Regions from separate parts of the Sporosarcina sp. USHLN248 genome, predicted to be linked through region 2. Evidence: a T-box and tRNA genes for the amino acid it is inferred to sense, from the RefSeq annotation. Region 2 holds a T-box; the other holds one or more tRNA genes.

Region 1 (12,075 bases), on a different contig from region 2:
GTCGCCAGGCAAACCATTTCAATTCATTACATATGCAAGTTATCAACAAAATGAAATACACGAGCGAACATAAATGAATGTATGGAAGCGATTGAGAGTAGGAAGGAGCGTACAATTGTACGTGACTGACAGATCGAAAGAAGCTGACGCAGCATTTCGAAGCTTATCGCAATTTCAACCCGGAGGATTAGCTCAGCTGGGAGAGCACCTGCCTTACAAGCAGGGGGTCGGCGGTTCGAGCCCGTCATCCTCCACCATAACACTAACAAATGATTTATTGCCGGTGTAGCTCAATTGGTAGAGCAACTGACTTGTAATCAGTAGGTTGAGGGTTCAAGTCCTTTCGCCGGCACCACTACCGAGCCATTAGCTCAGTCGGTAGAGCATCTGACTTTTAATCAGAGGGTCACAGGTTCGAATCCTGTATGGCTCACCATTTTTAACTAACTGTTTTGAATTACTATGCGGGTGTGGTGGAACTGGCAGACACGCTAGACTTAGGATCTAGTGCCGTAAGGCGTGGGGGTTCGACTCCCTTCACCCGCACTTTCAATGCGGAAGTAGTTCAGTGGTAGAATACGACCTTGCCAAGGTCGGGGTCGCGGGTTCGAATCCCGTCTTCCGCTCCATACAATTGCCGGGGTGGCGGAACTGGCAGACGCACAGGACTTAAAATCCTGCGGTAGGTGACTACCGTACCGGTTCGATTCCGGTTCTCGGCACCAGATATATATATCAAGCAATTTGCGCCCGTAGCTCAATTGGATAGAGCGTCTGACTACGGATCAGAAGGTTGTGGATTCGACTTCTGCCGGGCGCGCCAATAAGTTTTGTTCGGGAAGTAGCTCAGCTTGGTAGAGCACTTGGTTTGGGACCAAGGGGTCGCAGGTTCGAATCCTGTCTTCCCGACCACTTCATGGGGCCTTAGCTCAGCTGGGAGAGCGCCTGCCTTGCACGCAGGAGGTCAGCGGTTCGATCCCGCTAGGCTCCACCAATATAATATATTTTACCCGGCGGCGTAGCTCAGCTGGCTAGAGCGTACGGTTCATACCCGTAAGGTCGGGGGTTCGATCCCCTCTGCCGCCATCCTTGAAGGACCTTTAGCTCAGTTGGTTAGAGCAGACGGCTCATAACCGTCCGGTCGCAGGTTCGAGTCCTGCAAGGTCCACCACTACTTGAATAGATTTCTTACGGAGGAATACCCAAGTCCGGCTGAAGGGATCGGTCTTGAAAACCGACAGGGGTGTTAAAGCCCGCGGGGGTTCGAATCCCTCTTCCTCCGCCATTCTTTTCATCATTGTGGTTAATATATAGGAAAATACGAAAGTTACAACTAATATTATCGTGGGGTAGAGCAAATCACATAACGCAGAATGTGATTTGTGAAATTTACCAAAAGGAAATTTCAACTAACTCCCATAAACAGCTGAATGCGTAGGATTTTAAAATCTTACAACTAATATTATCGCGGGGTGGAGCAGTGGTAGCTCGTCGGGCTCATAACCCGAAGGTCGCAGGTTCAAATCCTGCCCCCGCAACCAAAAGGTCCCGTGGTGTAGCGGTTAACATGCCTGCCTGTCACGCAGGAGATCGCCGGTTCGATCCCGGTCGGGACCGCCATTATTATTTTTTACATAACTTATTGATTTGAAGAATAGCGAATTTCTTAAGTAGATAGAGAAATAATGCTTCTACAAGTCCTATGTGGCTCAGTAGCTCAGTCGGTAGAGCAAAGGACTGAAAATCCTTGTGTCGGCGGTTCGATTCCGTCCTGAGCCACCATTCTTTGCGGGTGTAGTTTAGTGGTAAAACCTCAGCCTTCCAAGCTGATGATGAGGGTTCGATTCCCTTCACCCGCTCCATGGGCCTATAGCTCAGCTGGTTAGAGCGCACGCCTGATAAGCGTGAGGTCGGTGGTTCGAGTCCACTTAGGCCCACCATATTCCGCAGTAGCTCAGTGGTAGAGCAATCGGCTGTTAACCGATCGGTCGTAGGTTCGAGTCCTACCTGCGGAGCCAATTTTATACGGGGAAGTACTCAAGTGGCTCAAGAGGCGCCCCTGCTAAGGGCGTAGGTCGCGAAAGCGGCGCGAGGGTTCGAATCCCTCCTTCTCCGCCATATTGTTGGCCCCTTGGTCAAGCGGTTAAGACACCGCCCTTTCACGGCGGTAACACGGGTTCGAATCCCGTAGGGGTCATATTGAAAAAAGCGACATTCAAAATTGAATGTCGCTTTTTTTATATTAGTCATTTAGGTAACTGTCTTTCCGATGATATGGTATATCTCCGAGAGGAGATTCGATTCCTTCATCATCTAATCTTTCCTCATATTCTTCCGATATCTCGGATTTAACGAAACCGCGGGATTGTCCAGTAATGTCCGTGCTGACAAATTCCTCCATTTCCTCCGCCGCGCCATCCATGATCTTATCATCATATAAAGTATTATAGTCATCATGATCCCCTGTAAAGTCTGATGGTGTTTCCGATGTCCCTGACTTCGCTATTTCCTGAAAACTGTCTTCACTATCACGTGCGATGCCTTTGCGTCGGTCTGCAAAGGAATTCGGTCTTGCCATGATCAATATGTCCTTTTCTGAAGGACGATCATGTGCTATTTGTTGCTCGGTGGTATGTTCTTTGCATCGTGTGGCGTAAGGAATTGCTTCTAATCGTTCTAAAGGAATTTCCTCATCACATATCTCACATCTCCCATATGTCCCGTCCTGAATTGCCTGAAGGGCAATGTCTACCTTTTCTACTTCATCATTAGCGTGTATATTTAGCGCTAGGTCTTTTTGGCGCTCGTATAATTCAGTTCCCATGTCGCCAGGATGATTGTCATACATCGATAATTCTCCTACTTCATCTTGAGCGCTGCCTTTTAGATCTGATTCTTCTTCAGTCTTTGTTAATTCTTTCTTTAATTTCAACAATTCATTTTTAAAGTTGTTTATTTGTGTATTTGATAACATGCTTCGCACATCCTTTTCATTAGTGACGTTAGTATGGACATTGGTGGTGTTGTTCATATCCAATAATTCGTAGCAATTTTGTTTATCAATTCCCTTTTTGTTGACCTGTTTAAACCTGTTTTAAAACATAATAAAGCCGACGTTATATTAACGTCGGCCTACTAGAAATTTATATTTTATAATAAATAGCCAATCAGGATCCCGATACCTAATAGTAATCCGAACAATGTGTTTGTAACGGCTGTATTTTTCATTGCAGGCATAACTTCCAGAGGCAAAGTATGTTTGCGAAAAGTAGCGATCGCTTTAATTGGTTTCGCCACGCTTAAGAATACTAATAAAGACCATGGTGTAAGTTGTCCAGTTATAATTAGAACGATAATCCATAAATAAGAGACGATAAAGAAAGCAGACAGGATGGAAATCGCGTTGTTTCTTCCTACAAGAATCGCGAGTGTCTTTCTGCCACCTTCCTTGTCCCCCTCTAAATCGCGAATATTATTAGACATCATAATTGCAGCGACTAAAAGCATGCTTGGAACAGAAATGAGGACCGCTTCAGTGGTTACGGTTCCTGTTTGTATATAGAAAGCAATCAATATTAACAGCATTCCCATTACAAAACCGGATACCAATTCTCCAAACGGAGTGTATGCAATCGGATAAGGGCCACCGGTATATAAGTAACCGATTAACATGGAAATCAAACCGACGATAGCTAACATCCACGAGGTTTGCATGCAAATATACACGCCGATTATGATGGCAATTGCGTAGAATGTAAGTGCGATATTTAAGACGGTTTTTGCTTTGACACCATTTCGCACAATTGTTCCGCCTATACCAACTGAATGCTCTGTATCCAGGCCTCTAACGAAATCATAGTATTCGTTAAACATATTGGTAGCCATTTGAATGAGCAGGCTTGCTGATAGCATTGCAATAAATAAAAGGAAATGTACATCACCGTACGTTAAGGCAATCATTGTACCTAAAAATACTGGGGCAAACGCAGCAGTCAACGTATGTGGACGTGTCAACTGCCACCAAATTCTCCATCCAGTGTCAGCTTTAATGGTTTGTTGCAAATTATTTCGCTCCTATCTCATTTAACTTGATACAGCAGATGCCACTTTCTATAAGCAGCGAGTAGCATGCTGTAATCGCATATTCAGAGGAAGGTTAGACTTCCCGCTCAACCATGTACTGGCCACCAAAGAATCGTGACGTTACATGGTTGATTGCATATACCATTGTACTTCAAAAGCGGGGATTAAGGTATCCCGTTTGCATTAAAAATGCTATCACTCCGATGTTTCGGTATAATAGAGATAAGAAAGTTATTCTTACTTACACATAATAAGGAGCGAAAACAATGAGTCGGAAGTTGACCGATAGCCATACTATGAAAAATACTATCAATTCTCCCTATACTCGTTTTTTTACTGAAACGATTGAGGTTGGGAGGATGTCGCCGTTCGCTTTTTTTGAAGCGGGATTTCAAAAATATAAAGAGGAACGTTTTTATTGGCAAAATGCCGATCAGACGTTAACTTTGGTTGGCATAGGACATGCTGTTACGTTAACAAGCGACTTGCATGAAGAGCGATATAAGGATATTTCTAACCAATGGAACGGCTTATGCAATACGTTGATAAAGGAAGAGGAAGATGCTGCCCCAATCTTGTTTGGCGGTTTTTCTTATGATCCGAATCAAGTACTTCAATCGGAATGGAATCAATTCCCTTCTGCTTATTTTGCTGTGCCTTCTTTTCAGCTGAAAATTGAAGATGGAAGATCATACGTATCGATTAATTTAGTGACGGATAAACCGGAGGCTTCTTTGGAATTTGAATGGCTACGGCAAGAAAGAGATCGTTTAATCCATCTTGCTCAAGTGAAGGAGTTTTCATTCCAATACGATAATCCGATCGTTTCAATGGAGGAGCGGGGAAAAGATCGTTATATAGAAGCTGTCAATAATGTTACAAGTCTTATTCAAAGCGGAAAGGCAGATAAAGTCGTCATTGCGAGGAGTCTTGTGTTGCATTTTGAACAAGAACTGTCCGCCGTTGCAGCACTTTATGCAATTTCAAATGAACAACAGGAGAGTTATCAATTTGCATTGCAGCATAATGATTGTCTTTTCTTTGGTGCTACACCTGAACGCTTAATTGAGATGAAGAATGGAAAAGTCCTTTCAGCATGTGTTGCGGGCTCGATTCGACGAGGCAACTCAGCAGAAGAAGACAAGCAATTAGGGGAAGCCTTACTTGCTGATCCAAAAAACAGGGAAGAACATCATTACGTAGTGGAAATGATTTCAAAAGTGTTCCGTACACATTGCCAACAAGTAGTTGTCCCTAAAAATCCTAAGTTGATGAAAATTAGAGATATCCAACATTTATATACACCTGTTGAAGGGGAAATAGCGAGTGAAAGTGATATTTTCACACTTGTGAAGGCACTTCATCCTACACCTGCGTTAGGCGGAGTCCCGACTTCAGCTGCAATGGAGATAATTCGACAAGAGGAAGGAATGGACAGGGGCTACTATGCAGCTCCAATCGGTTGGACAGACTCCTCTGGAAATGGTGAATTTGCAGTGGCTTTGCGTTCAGCGTTAATTAATGGAAAAGAGGCTTACTTATATGCAGGTGGAGGCATTGTAGCCGATTCAAATGCAGAAGATGAATATGACGAGACATGGGTAAAGTTCAGGCCAGTTTTACGCGCGCTTGGAGGACAGTTGAATGGATGATAAAAAAATTTTAACAGACCATGTGTTGCGATTGACAAACGCACTTTTAAACGCCGGTGTGGAGGCTGCTGTTATAAGTCCAGGCTCACGTTCCACCCCACTCGCTTATGCATTTGCAGCATCCAATGCTCTGAAAACCTATATGCAGATCGATGAACGCTCCGCTGCATATTTTGCATTAGGAATGGCAAAGGCATCAAATAAACCGGTCGTCCTGCTTTGCACTTCAGGAACAGCTGCGTCGAACTATCATCCGGCAATAACAGAAGCGTATTACGCTAAGATTCCACTTATTGCAATCACTGCAGATCGTCCCCACGAGTTAAGGGGAGTAGGAGCACCGCAGGCAATTGACCAATTGAATTTATACGGTAAACACGTTAAATTCAGCGTTGACTTACCGTTGCCTGATGAGCATCCGGCAATAGCTGATTTCTTGGATCGACATATTCAAAGAGCTGTTTCAACTGCGATGACAAGTCCTGCTGGTCCGGTTCATTTGAATGTCCCTTTGCGAGAACCATTGCTCATTGATTTTGAAAGGAAAATCGCTCCGTCGACTTTCGTTGAAAGCGTTAAAGGAAAAATAGGGTTAAGTGAAGTACAAGTAAACCGTTTAAATGACCTGCTTTCAAATACGAAAAAAGGATTGTTTATTGCAGGTGAATTGCCGGTCGGCTTCGATCAAGATGCCTTTTGGACTTTCGCTAAGTCCCTTCAATGGCCCATCCTTTGTGACCCGCTCTCCAATTTGAGATCGAATGTGCCAGCAGATTGCAGGGATCTATGCATTGAACATTATGATGCACTTCTAAAAAGTGAATCCTTTTGCGGCCGTGCAGTGCCCGATACTGTAATTCGAATTGGAGCCCAACCAGTTTCTAAGCCTTTAACTTTGTTTTTAAGCAAAGCTAAGCCACCTGTCTTTGTAGCAGTTGATGAATCTCCGGAATTCCGCGATTCGATTGGTGTTGTGACGCATCATATCCAAGCGGCTCCCGAAGCACTATTCAATTTGAAAATAACTAGTGAACATGTTGCGTACAAAAAATTATGGATTTCCGCAAATGAAATTGCGTCAGAAGTAACTGCTCAATATACTGGTGACTTAGGTGATGAGGGGATCATAGTAAAAAGACTGCTTGAATTATTGCCTTCGGAAAGTGATGTTTTTGTTGGCAGCAGCATGCCAATTCGTGACGTGGATACATTTTTCAGCAAGACAAATAAGGATATTGCGCTATTCGCCAATCGGGGAACAAATGGCATTGATGGAGTTGTATCAAGTGCATTTGGTGTACAAGCTGTTCGAAAACGGAATTCGTTTTTATTAATTGGAGATTTATCTTTTTTGCATGATGTAAATGGATTAGCCATTTCTCGTTTTCAAGAGACTGATTTGACAATCGTCATTTTAAATAATGATGGTGGAGGTATTTTTTCATATTTGTCACAGGCAACGGTGCCGAATCATTTTGAAGAATTGTTTGGAACACCGACAGGGCTTACGTTCGAACATATCGCTGCGATGTATGATGCACAATATACGGCGGTACAGAATGCTGACCAGTTTTCGAATGAACTGCAGAAAGAGAAAACGAAACCTATACGAATCATAGAAGTATTCACAAGTCGGCCAGTAAATGTAAAAACTCATCGAGCTTATTGGACTGAAATTATAGAAAGACTTGATCGCAATGAATGAAATTTCTTTGAAAGTTCGCGGAGTAGACTATTATGTGGAAATAAGCGGTAAAGAAGATCAACCTTCGATCGTATTTTTACATGGCTTCACAGGATCGACTGCAACTTGGAATGAAGTCCGTTCGAAAATAGCTCATCAATATAGAACGATTGCCATTGATTTGATCGGTCACGGGAAAACTTCTGTGCCGGATGATCCTTCACGTTACACAATGGAGCAAATTGTAGAGGATTTACATTGCATCTTTAAGCAAATTGACTTAGATAAGTTTTCTTTAATAGGGTATTCTATGGGGGGCCGCGTTGCCCTCTCATACGCTATTGCTCATTCTGAAAGCTTGAATTCCTTACTATTAGAGAGCGCTTCACCGGGTTTAAAAAGTGAGGAACAAAGGGCTGAGAGAAGAAAAGCGGATGCAAAACTATCTGAGAAAATCATTAAGGAAGGCATTCATAGTTTTGTTGACCTTTGGGAGAATATTCCTTTATTTCATTCGCAGAAGCGCCTTTCCTCTGAAACGAAAAAGCAAATTAGAAACGAACGGTTGCAACAGCGAGAAAAAGGCTTGGCGAACAGTTTGTTAGGATACGGTACTGGAAGTCAACAGTCCAATTGGCAGTACTTGCATACATTGCATCTACCTGTTCTTTTAATAACAGGGCAATTGGATGAGAAGTTTGTAACTATTGCCCGGGAAATGAAAAAAGAAGCACCATTATTTCAGCATACTATTGTAGAAGATGCAGGACATGCAATTCATGTGGAAAAACCTAAGCAATTTGTTACAATAGTAGAGGAGTTTCTGAACGATTTAAAAATTTGAGGAGGAATAACATGACACGTCAATGGGAAACAATCCGTACATATGAGGATATTAAATATGAGAAGTACAACGGCATTGCAAAAGTGACGATCAACCGTCCTGAAGTGCGCAATGCGTTCCGTCCAAAAACAGTTATGGAAATGATCGATGCTTTTTCTCGGGCAAGAGACGATGAAAGCATTGGAGTTATCATTTTGACTGGCGAAGGAGAAAAGGCGTTCTGTTCAGGGGGCGACCAAAAAGTCCGTGGACACGGCGGCTATGTAGGGGATGATGAAATTCCACGTTTAAACGTATTGGACCTTCAACGTCTAATCCGTGTCATTCCTAAACCAGTAGTTGCGATGGTAGCAGGTTACGCAATTGGCGGAGGACATGTATTGCATGTTGTTTGTGACTTGACGATCGCTGCAGATAATGCCCGTTTCGGACAAACAGGCCCTAAAGTAGGTTCTTTTGATGCGGGGTATGGTTCCGGTTATTTGGCACGTATTATCGGTCATAAGAAAGCGAGAGAAATTTGGTATTTATGCCGTCAATACGACGCACAGCAAGCTCTTGATATGGGTCTTGTCAATACAGTCGTTCCTTATGAACAATTGGAAGACGAAACTGTCAAATGGTGTGAGGAAATGTTGGCGATGAGCCCGACTGCACTTCGTTTCATCAAGGCAGCTATGAATGCAGATACAGATGGACTTGCTGGTCTTCAACAAATGGCAGGAGATGCAACACTTCTTTACTATACAACTGACGAAGCGAAAGAAGGACGCGATGCGTTCAAAGAGAAACGCAAACCGGACTTCGGTCAATTCCCACGCTTCCCTTAATCAATCATGAAAAACCGCCTTTTTCTAAGGCGGTTTTTCCTTAGGAAAGAGGAGATGTTTTTATGATTCCAAATTGGTTGTTACAGAGGGCATATTTAACGCCGGATAGAGTGGCATTGTCATTTGAACAACAGCAATGGACATTTCAGGAATTGCATGATGAGGCAATGCGCATTGCTCGGAAGCTATATGCAAATGGACTTCGTGAAGGTACGCGTGTTGCGCTTTTGGGGCCATCCAATGCACATATGATGTTCATGATTCACGGATGCCTATTAGGAAGTATTGAAATTGTCATGATCAATAGCAGATTGTCTGAAAAGGAAATTGCTTATCAGTTATTGGATTCTGAAGCAGAAGCCATTATTGTTGAAGATTCACTTGCGGAAAAGCTGCAAACAATTGATCGTAAAAAGTTGTTATTTTCATTTATTGCTTCTTCTGAGGAAATCGATTTTACCCCAATCAATACATGGAAAGCCGAACAAACCATTACAATCATGTACACATCGGGTACGACAGGTTTTCCGAAAGGTGTTCGGCAAACTGTAGGAAATCATACATCCAATGCATTGTCGTCCGTCTTGAATTTAGGCCTTTCGGAAAATGATGTATGGCTTTGTACAACACCGCTTTTTCATATTAGTGGATTTTCAATCATCGTCAGGTCCTTGTTATATGGCATGGGCATTAGGCTCTATGAAAAGTTCGACGCGATCGAGGCGGCTGAGGAAATTCAAAAAGGCTCGGTGACAAGAATGTCCGTAGTTGCAAATAGCTTGGATCGTATTTTACGTGAAATGGAAAAAAGCGAAATGTTCGCGCATCCTAATTTCCAAACGATGTTAGCTGGAGGGGGCCCGCTGCCGATCGATTATTTAAGGCGTGCAGAAAAACGTGGCATAGCTGTCTTGCAAACATATGGGATGACGGAAACAAGTTCACAAACAGCGACATTATCCGCAGATGATGCACTTAGAAAAATAGGCTCAGCTGGAAAACCGCTCTTTTTTAATCAAATTAAAATAAGGGATGCCGAAAAGCCGATGCAGCATGGGGAAGTAATGATTGCAGGACCGCATGTGACACCAGGCTATGTCGGCAGGTTTGCCGATCGAAACCCGTTAGAAGATGGTTGGCTCCCTACCGGGGATATCGGTTATATGGATCATGAAGGCTATTTGTATATTGTAGATCGACGTTCTGATTTAATTATTTCTGGAGGAGAGAACATTTATCCAGCCGAAATAGAAAATGTACTCGTTTCCCACCCATCCGTATTGGAAGCTGGGGTGTGCGGGCAGGAAGATGAGAAATGGGGCAGTGTACCAATCGCTTTTTTAGTTTGTAAAGAACCGATTGAAAAAGAAGAAATTGAAAAGTTTTGTTTAGAAAGATTAGCAAAATTTAAAGTGCCAAAATCGTTTTATATAGTTGACGAGCTTCCACGCAACGCTTCTAATAAATTGATGAGAAGGGAATTGAAGCATTTCAGAAAAAGGCCGCTCTAATAAACGTTTTTTTGCATGGCTGTTGCTATTCAAAAAGGACATAACATCTTAACTCGTTATGTCCTTTACTTGACCTTCAATTATTTTGAAAGAGCTTTTTCAAACACTTTTAAATTTCGTTCCATCAATGAGAAATAGTTCTCTTCATTTGCAATGTCTTCTTCCGTTAACACTCCTAAATTGTGCAATGTTAATGATTCGGCGCCAATTTCTTTACGGATTACTTCCGTTAGCTTAGAAGAAATATTTTGTTCAAATAAAATATAACGGACGTTTTGGTCTTTTGCCTGTTTAACGATGGATGCCAGTTCTTTTTGGGACGGTTCGCTCTGGGAATTCAATCCTGCAATTGCGACTTGATGCAAGCCATATTCATTGGCAATATATCCGAAAGCGGCATGCGACACAAAAAAGGTTTTTTTAGGGGCATTGTGTGCCATCTCTTTAAATCGATTGTCCAATTCAATCAAATCGTCTTCCAGTAAATCAAAATTTTTCTCGAAATCCTCTTTATGTTCAGGCATCTGATTGATTAACGTTTCTTTAATAGCTGAAGAAAGCTCAATACTTAAAATTGGAGAAATCCATACATGGGGATCTTTTTCGTGATGATGTTCGTCATGTTCCTGATCCTGATGTTCTTCTTCGTCTCCTTGCAATAGATCATCAGAAATGCTGTCAGCAACGGCAACCATTTTAACATGTTCTGTTGATAGCGTTTTTTCAGCTTTATTTACGAAGCCTTCAAGGCCTAAACCGATATAAAAGAATAAGTCCGCATCCGAAAGTGCAATCATATCTTTTTGGGAAGGGTCAAAAGAATGCTCATCAGCGCCAGCAGGGTAGATCGACTTCACATCTACATATTCTCCACCGATCCGTTCCGTGAAATATTGAAGTGGATAAACAGTTGTATAAACGGTAGCCTTATCACCTTTGTTTTCAGGCTTTTTTTCGCTTTTACTGCAACCGACTAGATATATGGTTAATGAAAAGATGAGCAGCAGCAGAATAATGTTTTTCTTCATATATACTATCCTCCGTAATAGTAATCATTACGATTGAATCGCTTTCCCATAATACAAGAACTTGCTTATAATAGCAAACAAAAAGAAAAACCGGACGTTTTGCCGGTTGTGAGAGGGGAACAATTAATCTTTATTTGGAAATTTCTCTGGTACTGGGTCATAACCGCCTTCATGGAAAGGATGACATTTCGAAATTCGGCGTATTGTTAATAAACTGCCTTTTAATGCGCCATGTTTTTGAATCGCTTCCACTCCGTAATGTGAACATGTCGGGTAAAAACGGCATGAAGGAGGGGTTAATGGTGATATAAATTTTTGATAGCCCTTAATTAGGCCAATAAATAAAGTTTTCATAAAAAAGCTCCTTACGTTCTTCTATGTTTAGTTTATTGGTTTTGGTGGTAAAATAACAGGGAGAAGCATCGAACTGGTAAATACGAGCG
Region 2 (10,364 bases):
CCGCCAAAAAATAGATTTGCAAGTGGAAGCTCCATTTTTCAAAATCATCATAAAACCGATCAAGATATGGATTTTCATCTACATTCTCCAAAGATGTCCGAAAGCCTAAAGCATCTGCAAGCGCTTTTGTCATCGTTGACTTACCAGCTCCGACCGTACCTGCAATCGTAATGACCGCGTTTTTCGGAATCCCATATTGTTCACGTAAATTCATCGTGTTTCTCCTTTTCGTATCGTCTCATCCACTTGTCGCAAAATCATGCGTAAGTCTTCTTCAGAATCCACAAAATCTAATTCATCTCCATTAAAACGAAGTACTATGATTTCAGGATGAGTATTTTCAAAATCCATCATGAATTGCTCATAATCAAGTGACAGTTGTTCTAAATAAGAGGGAGCGATATGCTTTTCAAAATCTCTTCCCCGCATGTCGATTCGTTTCTGCAATGTATCCAACGATGCGTGCAAGTAAATAATGATATTCGGTGCAGGCATGTCCCGCAATAATATATGGTAAATCTCTTCGTACTTTCTGAACTCTTCAGCAGGCAATGTACGTCTTGCAAAAATCAGGTTTTTAAATAGATGGTAATCAGCTACGACAGGAATTTGCTGTGATAAGTAATTCTTTTTTATATCACCTAACTGCTTATATCGGTTACATAGAAAAAACATTTCGGTCTGGAAGCTCCATTCCTCGATGTTCTCGTAGAATTTATTTAAAAAAGGATTTTCATCCACAATTTCTCGTAATGGATGGAATTTTTGCTCGTCGGCAATCGCCATGGCTAGCGTCGTTTTGCCGACGCCGATCGGGCCCTCCACCGCAATAAACGGCACTGACATAATATAATCTCCTTCTGATTTGTCGATTTCTGCATTTTATTTTACCATAGGGATAGATTGAAACATAGTTGCCTTTAAGTCGGGAGCGAAAATAATGGATGTGTTTGAGCAAGATTGCCAATTCATGCGAATGGCTATTGAAGAAGCAAAAAAGGCGGAGACGATTGGTGAAGTGCCAATTGGAGCCGTCATCGTAAAAGATGGAAACGTTATTGCAAAGGGATATAATTTGCGGGAGACATCACAAAATGCCGTCACACATGCGGAATTATCCGCCATACAAGATGCTTGTAAAGCATTAGGCAGCTGGCGATTGGAAGAAACTACTTTATACGTAACATTAGAGCCTTGCCCAATGTGTGCAGGCGCTATTTTACAATCGAGAATACCACGTGTCGTCTATGGTGCACGGGATCCAAAGGGCGGCTGCGTTGATTCCTTATATCGGCTGCTAAATGATCCGCGCTTTAATCATGAATGCGAAGTGGCTGAGGGCGTATTATCGGATGAATGCGGGCAAATGCTGTCAACGTTCTTCCGAAATCTACGCTTGAAAAAGAAACAAGAAAGACAATAATTTCAGACTGTAACAAAGTATTTTTTTACTTTGTCTACAGTCTTTTTAAGGTTTTGTAGACATGAGATAGGGGTAACGGTATTCAAAACAAAATTGAATTTGGTGCAAATTTGCCGGTGTCTGATAAATTTCCAAAAGACTTCTATATACCAAGAGACTCCACAGTGATTGGATCAATTGAAATTGAAAACGGGGATGTGCAGCATACCATTGTTCTTAAAGGCAATTTAGATGCTGTAGCACAGGAGTATATAGCCGGATTCTCAAAAGGAAATTTTGATAAGGTAGAAGAAGTGGACAATATTGCTGAAATAAATAATGACTTAAATAAAGAGGCGGACGCAACCGAATTTAAAAAGCGTTACAAGCAATTAAAGGAGAGTCCAACTATTTTGTCGGTCGCGGTTCTAAAAAAGATGGAGATGTCATCGATATTTTATATTCCCAACAGCAAAAGAAACAATTAAAAACAACAGATGAAGGTGCGCAACCTTCATCTGTTTCTTTTAAGGGGTTAATATAACTGTTTTTTACTTAATAACTTCTACTCCACGCATATAGGGACGCAGAACTTCTGGCACGATAACAGAGCCGTCTTCCTGTTGGAAATTTTCAAGAATTGCAGCAACCGTACGGCCAATTGCAAGCCCGCTGCCGTTCAATGTATGAACAAATTCCGGTTTCGCACCTTGCTCGCGACGGAAACGAATTGAAGCACGTCTCGCTTGGAAGTCTTCAAAATTGGAGCAAGAAGAAATTTCACGATACGTGTTTTGTGTTGGGATCCACACTTCTATATCGTATTTCTTCGCCGCCGTGAATCCAAGATCCGCTGTGCACATTTTCAAGACGCGATACGGAAGGCCCAATAATTGAAGCACTTTTTCCGCATGCCCTGTCAGTTTTTCCAATTCGTCATAAGACTCTTCAGGCTTCACAAAACGGACAAGCTCGACTTTATTGAATTGATGCTGGCGTATCAACCCACGTGTGTCACGGCCTGCAGATCCCGCTTCAGATCGAAAATTTGTGCTGTACGCAGTGTAAGCGATCGGCAACTGTGCCCCATCAAGGATCTCATCACGATAATAATTCGTCACAGGAACTTCAGAAGTCGGTATTAGGAAATAATCTTCTTCTTCAACCAAAAATGCATCTTCTTCAAACTTCGGAAGCTGTCCAGTTCCCGTTAAGCTCGTACGGTTTACTAAATATGGCGGCAGCATCTCTTCGTATCCATGCTCCGTCACATGTAAATCAAGCATAAAGCTGATCAAAGCACGCTCTAATGTTGCCCCAAGACCGCGGTAAAAGACAAAGCGGCTGCCGGTCACTTTTGCTGCACGCTCAAAATCAAGCATATTCAAATCTGTGCCAATTTCCCAATGTGGCTTCGGTTCAAATCCGAACTCAGTCTTCTCTCCCCATGTGCGTACTACTACGTTATCATCCTCACTATCTCCAACGGGAACAGACTCATGCGGGATATTCGGAATACGCATCATCACATAATTCAAGTCTTCTTCAACTTGGTGCAATTGCTCATCAAGCTTCTTAATTTCATCGCCGACTTCACGCATCCGTGCGATTGTCTCATCCGCATTTTCCTTATTGCGCTTCATTTCAGCCACTTTTTGCGAAACCTCGTTCCGCTCCGCTTTAAGCACTTCCACTTTTGCAATCAAATCACGTCTTTTTTCATCAAGACCAACAAACTTATCCAAGTCCGTCAAATCTTCTCCACGTTTCGTAAGCTTCTCTTTCACTTCATCGAAATTCGCTCGAAGCAACTTAATGTCTAACATAGATGATTCCTCCTTAAATGATTGTTGACGAAAATTTTCGGACACAAAAAAAGCCCTCTATCCCCATAATAGGGACGAGAACTACCCGCGTTGCCACCCAAATTGACCAGCAAAATAGCTGATCCACTCTTTGAAATAACGGTTCAATGTCCGGCTGGGCTTACTGAGATTTCAACCCGGCTACTCAGGGACGGATTCACAAGTGTTTTTTACCGACTTGCACCACCCGCCGGCTCTCTCTAAAAAAACATGCTCGTTACTGCTTCCCATCATCGTCTTCTATTTGAAATTAAGAACACTTTACTATATCCTGCCCTATTTGGCAAGGTTCGAAACTATTTTATAACAAAATGTTTCGCCATCGTGCGGAAATATTCTGTTTCATGTGGAACAAAATCGGTCAACAAAATTTCTGAAACCTCGTCGGTTTTAATGTTTCTGCATCGCACGTTTGCTACTTCACCGTGGAACAACGCTGCCAAGCTTTGAATTTCAACTGCATGAATACTATCGACTTCTTCCTGTTGCAAAATAAAATCATCCGGCATGAAAGTTGATTGATACAAGAATACATTCGCAAATTCATTGTCAATAAAATAAGGGAGCCGAATTGTATCTTGGACAAACCCCATATTGCTCAGCTTCGAGTAATCAACTTTTATCCCGATCTCTTCCTCCACTTCACGAATTCCGTCCATTACTTCTTCTTGAGCAAGCAGATGCCCTGCGGCTGTTATATCATACAAATTAGGGAATTCCTTCTTATCAGCGCTACGCTTTTGGATATATACATGATCATCATCCATAAGCCAGCAATGGAATGTTTCATGCCACAAACCTTTCTCATGAATCGTATCCCGATTTTCATCATACAAATACTGATACTTTTCATCAAATACTTTTAGTCGTTCCACCAATGGACATCACCCTTCAGCAAAATGGCTGCATACCTGCAATAGCCAATCCGATATTTGAAATCTATAGTTGTTCTACATACGGTTATTCATTGCCATTCAATATCATCTCATGCGGAACCAAAAAAATCACTACGCCGAGCTGAATGATGACTCAGCTACTTTTACTTTACTTCATCTCGGACCATAAAATTTATTGACGATAAAAGTAAGCTTAAAAATCGCATAATGTTCTTCAAGATCTCATAAAATTCATGCAGCCAAGCAAAAAGACAACAACCGCGCATAAATTTGGTTCACACACTCATTTATTTCTCCATAAGTATCATTCAGTGCTTACAACGCAAAAAAGTTTTTCTCCCCATCTGCTTTATTTATCCAGCGAGTAATCATGAATGACATCTTCTGCCGCCGTGCCTGCCTTCACTACAATATACCTGCTATACACTTCTATGAAATCTATATTGCCTTCCATCTCATCCACTAATTCAAAACAGTCCAAAACTTATACGAAGTGCCACGTCGTCATTCGCCTTCTGCATTTTCATAGGCAAGTTCTTTTGTTAGATTCCCCCAATGCTCAATGACTTTATTTGCAGCTATTCCTTTCTCTCCGCAACGAACGATCATAATCGCTTCTTCATATGTCTTCCTATCCCTTAGCGTATTTAACCAAATATTTTACTAAATAAATTTTATCCACTGTTTCACCATCCATTCAATTATCCCTTAATACGTTACTATGAATCGTCCCTTTGAATGTTTCAAAACATTTAATACAAACTTATATCCATAAAAAAGCCAGAGCACACATCGTATGCTCTGGCCCTATTTGCTTGGAATTAAACGCCACGTCCTGCCATCAATTCGCTTTCTGGAAGCTTACTAATTTCCAAACCTTTCATTGGCGTTCCGATATCTTTGGATAAATCACCAATCAATGCATAGTTACGGAAATCTTCTGTTGCCAGTACGATTGCACGGGCAAATTTTTCAGGGTTATCTGATTTAAAAATGCCCGATCCGACGAATACGCCGTCAGCTCCTAATTCCATCATCAGTGCTGCATCTGCTGGAGTTGCTACGCCGCCTGCTGCATAATTGATGACAGGTAGACGCTTCGCTTCTCGAATTGCGAGCAATACATCATAAGGTGCCGCTAAATCTCTCGCAGCTACCATCAATTCGTCATTATTCATATGGACGATTTGATTCACTTGCGCATTCACTTGTCGGAGATGACGAACCGCTTCAACGATATTGCCCGTTCCCGGCTCCCCTTTCGTCCGAAGCATCTTCGCTCCTTCTCCAAGACGGCGTGCGGCCTCTCCTAAGTTACGAGCACCGCAAACAAACGGAACTTTATAATCGCTCTTCAATAAATGAAACTCATCGTCCGCCGGTGTCAACACTTCACTTTCATCAATATAATCGACGCCCATTGCTTCTAATACTCTTGCCTCTGAAATGTGGCCGATGCGCACTTTCGCCATGACGGGAATAGAAACTGCCTTTTGTACTTCTTCCACGATACGTGGATCTGCCATGCGTGCTACACCGCCTGCTGCACGAATATCCGAAGGAACGCGTTCAAGTGCCATCACTGCAACTGCGCCTGCCGCCTCCGCCACTTTTGCCTGCTCTGCATTAATAACATCCATAATAACGCCGCCATATTTGAAATCCATTTTATCCTTCCCCCTTTTCATATTGTTCAGTATAATAGATTATGACCATATTGAAATACTCAGTTTCAGATTAATTGAAAGGGTCAGATTGGAGGAGAGACTTTTGGAAATGCTGCTTATTGAATTACATAAAGACAATCATATCCCGCTATATGAGCAAATTTACCAACAAATACGCAAAGACATTACAGACGGTAAATTATCTGTTGGCGAAAAACTTCCTTCCAAGCGGAAACTAGCCGAGTTTTTATCCATAAGTCAAACAACTGTCGAATTGTCATACGGGCAACTTCTTGCTGAAGGATTTATTACATCGGAGCCTCGAAAGGGCTACTTTGTCCAAGCAATTGAAGAACTGTCCTATGTTGATATAGTTCACTTGTCTCCTCAACAGAAATGGTCCTCTCAAAAATACGAGATCGATTTTTCCCCGGGAAGAATTGACACAGACGCTTTTCCATTCAAACTTTGGCGCAAATATGCCAAAGAGGTTATCGATGAGTCTTCAAAGCATTTGCTCTTGTTAGGTCATCCTCATGGTGACCCGGAATTAAGACAGGAAATTGCACGCTATTTGTACCACTCTCGAGGGGTTGATTGCAAACCTGAACAAATTATTGTTGGATCTGGAACAGAGCAGCTTATGCCTCTGCTCATACGGCTATTGGGCCCAGAAGCTGCTTATGCGATTGAAGATCCCGGCTATCCGCTCACACACCATGTGTTTTACCATAATAACAGGGAGGCCATACCGATTGCTGTAGATGATGAAGGAATGGACGTACGAGCCTTACAGCGCTCTGGAGCATCAATTGCTTACGTGACACCTTCCCATCAGTTTCCGACCGGCACAGTGCTCTCTGCGGCGCGTAGAACGGCATTATTAAACTGGGCCTCTTCCAAAGAAGCACATTTTATTATCGAAGATGATTACGACAGCGAATTTCGCTATACTGGTCGACCGATCCCTTCCTTGCAAGGTATGGACAAGGCTGGTAAAGTCATTTACTTAAGTACATTTTCAAAATCACTTATGCCTTCTATGCGCATTGCTTATATGGTGTTGCCTCCACTATTGCTTGATCGGTATGAAAAAGCATTTATCCATTATTCATCGACAGTACCTCGACTCGATCAGCACACGCTTGCCCGTTTTATGGCAGATGGACATTTCGGCCGCCATCTAAATCGCATGAGGAAAGTGTATAAGCGCAAATTACAGTTACTTACAGACGCATTGAATGATTACACGCATAGTATTTCATTCTCCGGAGATGAAGCGGGCATGCACATTGTCATAAACGTGCATAGTGAGGCAGATGAAGCTCAATTAGTAGAACAAGCTGCAGAAAGTGGTATACGAATCTATGGATTGAATGAATACCGTAAATCACCGATCACAGGCCGACCATCGTTTCTATTAGGATTTGGCGGCTTAACAGACGAACAAATTACGAAAGGCATCCATCAGATGATGAATGCCTGGAAAATAGAAAAAGGGCGTTGATTCCATTCATGGTCAACGCCCTTTTTTATAATGACTTAAACTTTATGATGAATTAATCAAACCATCCTTTTACGAATCCAGTCGTGCTATCCCATATGCCTACGAAGAAACCACCAATTGCGCTCAACGTCAAAGAGAACCATCCTGCTTTGTCAACCGTGTCGGCTACAACTACTTCTATGCCAGCGTCTTTCGGATCGATATAGCCATATTCTTCGCCCTCTTTCTTAGTAAGCTGAACATGGCCGATAACAGTACCTTTTTCAATAGGAGCTTCAATAGCACCATCCTTCACGATGGACTCGTCCAACACTAATTCAGGTACATACAAGTCTTTTTCATTTGACTTGATCATCATGTGGATTGGATCTTTCACCTCGATCGCAACCTTTTTTTCTTTACCTTTCAGCACTTCAACCGTTTTTTGCTTATCAAATTGATAGCCTGCAGGAAAAAGCTCTTCATTTGAAAACTGGCTGAACCCGTAATCGAATAGCGCACGGGTTGCATCAAATCTTGCTTTATAAGATCCAATGCCATTCGCGTCAACAGCATTCATGACAACTGCAATAATCCGCTTGTCTCCACGCTTCGCTGTCCCTGTAAAGCAATGACCTGCAAAATCAGTAGTTCCTGTTTTCAAACCGTCTACGCCTTCGTATTCATAAACAAACCCTGGAAGCATGAAGTTCCAGTTATCCATTTTTATCGCATCATCCGTACCTTCACGGAATATTTTCGAATTGATCTTTGTTGTTTCTAACACTTCAGGGTAATCATGCATTAAATGGTACGCCAAACGTGCAACAGATTTTGCAGGCATGACATTTTCATCTTTCTCGCCTGTCCCTTGTGGATGCATACCTTGCAAATACTCATTGTTCAATCCAGTCGAATTGACGAATTTATAATCTTTCAAACCAAGCTCTTCTGCTTTTGCGTTCATTAACTTCAAGAACTCAGTTTCTGTGCCGGCAATCGTTTCAGCAATTGCAATTGTAGCAGCATTTGCAGAATAGATCGCCAAAGCTTCATACAACTCACGGATTGTATACGTGCCATCTTTACGCAAAGGCACATTGCTCAACCGTCTGTCCTGTGAAATGGCATACGTATAATCCGTCACTTTATATTCTTGATCCCAGCTGATCTTACCCTCTTTAATTGCCTCAAACAAAATATACTCTGTCATCATTTTGGACATACTTGCAATGCCAAGCGGCGCGTCAGCATTTTCTTCATAAAGAATCTTTCCGCTATCCGCATCGATTAAAATCGCACTATCTACATATAAGCCTAAAGCAGATTCCGCATTCGCTGGAACCGTGCCAATTGTCGTCAACAACAGCAACGGCAGCAACATTAATGCCACCCATTTTCTCATTACCCGTTTCACCAAAATACCTCCGTAATTAAAATTTCTTTATCTATTCTAACACAACCAGTGCATGATGAGGACAGTTGGAAAGAAAAAGCACCTTTCCGCTCTCATATAGACGAACGAAAAGGTGCTGAAGTTCCAAAGTTTACTCCAATTACCATATCTCAATCATTATGAAATCGAGTAGTTTGGTGCTTCTTTAGTAATGTGAACTTGGTGTGGATGGCTTTCACGCAATCCCGCCCCAGTCATTCTAACGAATTGTGCTTTTTCGCGCATATTATGCAAATCCTTCATGCCGCAATATCCCATGCCAGCACGGATGCCACCAACTAATTGATGAATTGTATCTGCAAGCGGTCCTTTGTAAGGCATGCGCCCTTCAATGCCCTCAGGAACTAACTTTTTCGCGTCTTCCTGGAAATAACGGTCTTTCGAACCATGCTCCATCGCAGCAACTGATCCCATACCACGATATACTTTAAAACGTCTGCCTTGGAAAATTTCCGTTTCTCCAGGGCTTTCAGTTGTACCTGCCAACAAACTGCCAAGCATTACAACATGTCCACCTGCAGCCAATGCTTTAACGATATCGCCAGAATACTTAATGCCACCGTCAGCGATAATCGCTTTGCCTTGCTTGCGTGCTTCTGAAGCACATTCATAGACAGCTGTAATTTGTGGTACACCAACACCCGCAACTACACGTGTCGTACAGATCGAACCAGGACCGATCCCCACTTTCACAACGTCTGCACCTGCTTTGTAAAGCGCTGCTGTACCTTCTGCAGTTGCAACATTACCAGCAATGATGTCAAGGTCCGGATAAGCTGCTCGAATTTGCGCAACAGTATCCAGTACGCCTTGCGAATGGCCATGCGCTGTATCAATGACAATCGCATCCACTTCCGCTTCAACTAACTTCTCAACACGAACCATCGTATCAGAAGTTACACCGACTGCTGCTGCAACTAATAGACGGCCATGGGAATCCTTCGCCGCATTCGGGAACTCAATCACTTTTTCAATATCCTTAATCGTAATCAAACCTGTAAGAATGCCTTGCTCATCAACAATCGGAAGCTTCTCGATCTTATATTTTTGTAAAATCTTTTCCGCATCTGAAAGTGTTGTTCCAACAGGAGCTGTAACCAAATTTTCTTTTGTCATCACATCATTAATGAGCAATGAATAATCTTGAATGAAGCGCAAATCACGATTCGTCAAAATGCCGACTAATCTACGCTCGTCCATATTATTTACGATTGGAACACCAGAAATCCGATATTTCCCCATCAAATGCTCAGCATCAAATACCTGATGCTCAGGAGTCAGGAAAAACGGGTTTGTGATAACACCGTTTTCAGAGCGTTTAACTGTAACAACCTGCTCAGCTTGCTCTTCAATGCTCATATTTTTATGGATGACACCTAAACCACCTTGGCGCGCCATAGCAATTGCCATTTTTGCCTCTGTCACTGTATCCATTCCCGCACTAATGATTGGAATGTTCAGCTTGATCTTCTCTGTCAAATTAACCGATAGCGAAACATCCTTCGGCAACACCTCAGAATGTCCCGGTACAAGCAACACATCGTCAAACGTCAATCCCTCACGAGAAAATTTAGATTCCCACATCACGTTAG

Evidence for each region. A T-box is a leader RNA that pairs with one kind of tRNA and senses whether it is charged. The one in region 2 lies ahead of serS (serine--tRNA ligase), so its partner is inferred to be a tRNA-Ser.
Region 1: it encodes a tRNA-Ser, which carries the amino acid that the T-box ahead of serS (serine--tRNA ligase) is inferred to sense. The anticodon was not compared.

What each region holds. Positions count from the first base shown of each region.
Region 1 is NZ_JBBCZC010000016.1:395-12,469, forward strand. It holds rRNA gene rrf (5S ribosomal RNA) at 1-10, shown strand, start outside; tRNA gene WFH04_RS08160 (tRNA-Val) at 182-257, shown strand; tRNA gene WFH04_RS08165 (tRNA-Thr) at 280-355, shown strand; tRNA gene WFH04_RS08170 (tRNA-Lys) at 361-436, shown strand; tRNA gene WFH04_RS08175 (tRNA-Leu) at 465-546, shown strand; tRNA gene WFH04_RS08180 (tRNA-Gly) at 555-629, shown strand; tRNA gene WFH04_RS08185 (tRNA-Leu) at 637-725, shown strand; tRNA gene WFH04_RS08190 (tRNA-Arg) at 747-823, shown strand; tRNA gene WFH04_RS08195 (tRNA-Pro) at 836-912, shown strand; tRNA gene WFH04_RS08200 (tRNA-Ala) at 919-994, shown strand; tRNA gene WFH04_RS08205 (tRNA-Met) at 1,013-1,086, shown strand; tRNA gene WFH04_RS08210 (tRNA-Ile) at 1,095-1,171, shown strand; tRNA gene WFH04_RS08215 (tRNA-Ser) at 1,193-1,285, shown strand; tRNA gene WFH04_RS08220 (tRNA-Met) at 1,467-1,541, shown strand; tRNA gene WFH04_RS08225 (tRNA-Asp) at 1,545-1,620, shown strand; tRNA gene WFH04_RS08230 (tRNA-Phe) at 1,707-1,782, shown strand; tRNA gene WFH04_RS08235 (tRNA-Gly) at 1,789-1,862, shown strand; tRNA gene WFH04_RS08240 (tRNA-Ile) at 1,864-1,940, shown strand; tRNA gene WFH04_RS08245 (tRNA-Asn) at 1,944-2,018, shown strand; tRNA gene WFH04_RS08250 (tRNA-Ser) at 2,028-2,118, shown strand; tRNA gene WFH04_RS08255 (tRNA-Glu) at 2,126-2,197, shown strand; gene WFH04_RS08260 (TraR/DksA C4-type zinc finger protein) at 2,243-2,974, opposite strand; gene WFH04_RS08265 (1,4-dihydroxy-2-naphthoate polyprenyltransferase) at 3,151-4,062, opposite strand; gene WFH04_RS08270 (isochorismate synthase) at 4,350-5,735, shown strand; gene menD (2-succinyl-5-enolpyruvyl-6-hydroxy-3-cyclohexene-1-carboxylic-acid synthase) at 5,728-7,440, shown strand; gene menH (2-succinyl-6-hydroxy-2,4-cyclohexadiene-1-carboxylate synthase) at 7,433-8,263, shown strand; gene menB (1,4-dihydroxy-2-naphthoyl-CoA synthase) at 8,275-9,093, shown strand; gene WFH04_RS08290 (o-succinylbenzoate--CoA ligase) at 9,156-10,604, shown strand; gene WFH04_RS08295 (metal ABC transporter solute-binding protein, Zn/Mn family) at 10,685-11,632, opposite strand; gene yidD (membrane protein insertion efficiency factor YidD) at 11,756-11,986, opposite strand.
Region 2 is NZ_JBBCZC010000064.1:873-11,236, reverse strand. It holds gene WFH04_RS17200 (deoxynucleoside kinase) at 1-214, opposite strand, end outside; gene WFH04_RS17195 (deoxynucleoside kinase) at 211-846, opposite strand; gene tadA (tRNA adenosine(34) deaminase TadA) at 941-1,423, shown strand; gene WFH04_RS17185 (hypothetical protein) at 1,540-1,890, shown strand; gene serS (serine--tRNA ligase) at 1,954-3,228, opposite strand; T-box leader at 3,296-3,510, opposite strand; gene WFH04_RS17175 (NUDIX hydrolase) at 3,564-4,142, opposite strand; gene pdxS (pyridoxal 5'-phosphate synthase lyase subunit PdxS) at 4,985-5,851, opposite strand; gene pdxR (MocR-like pyridoxine biosynthesis transcription factor PdxR) at 5,934-7,337, shown strand; gene WFH04_RS17160 (serine hydrolase) at 7,390-8,733, opposite strand; gene guaB (IMP dehydrogenase) at 8,890-10,356, opposite strand.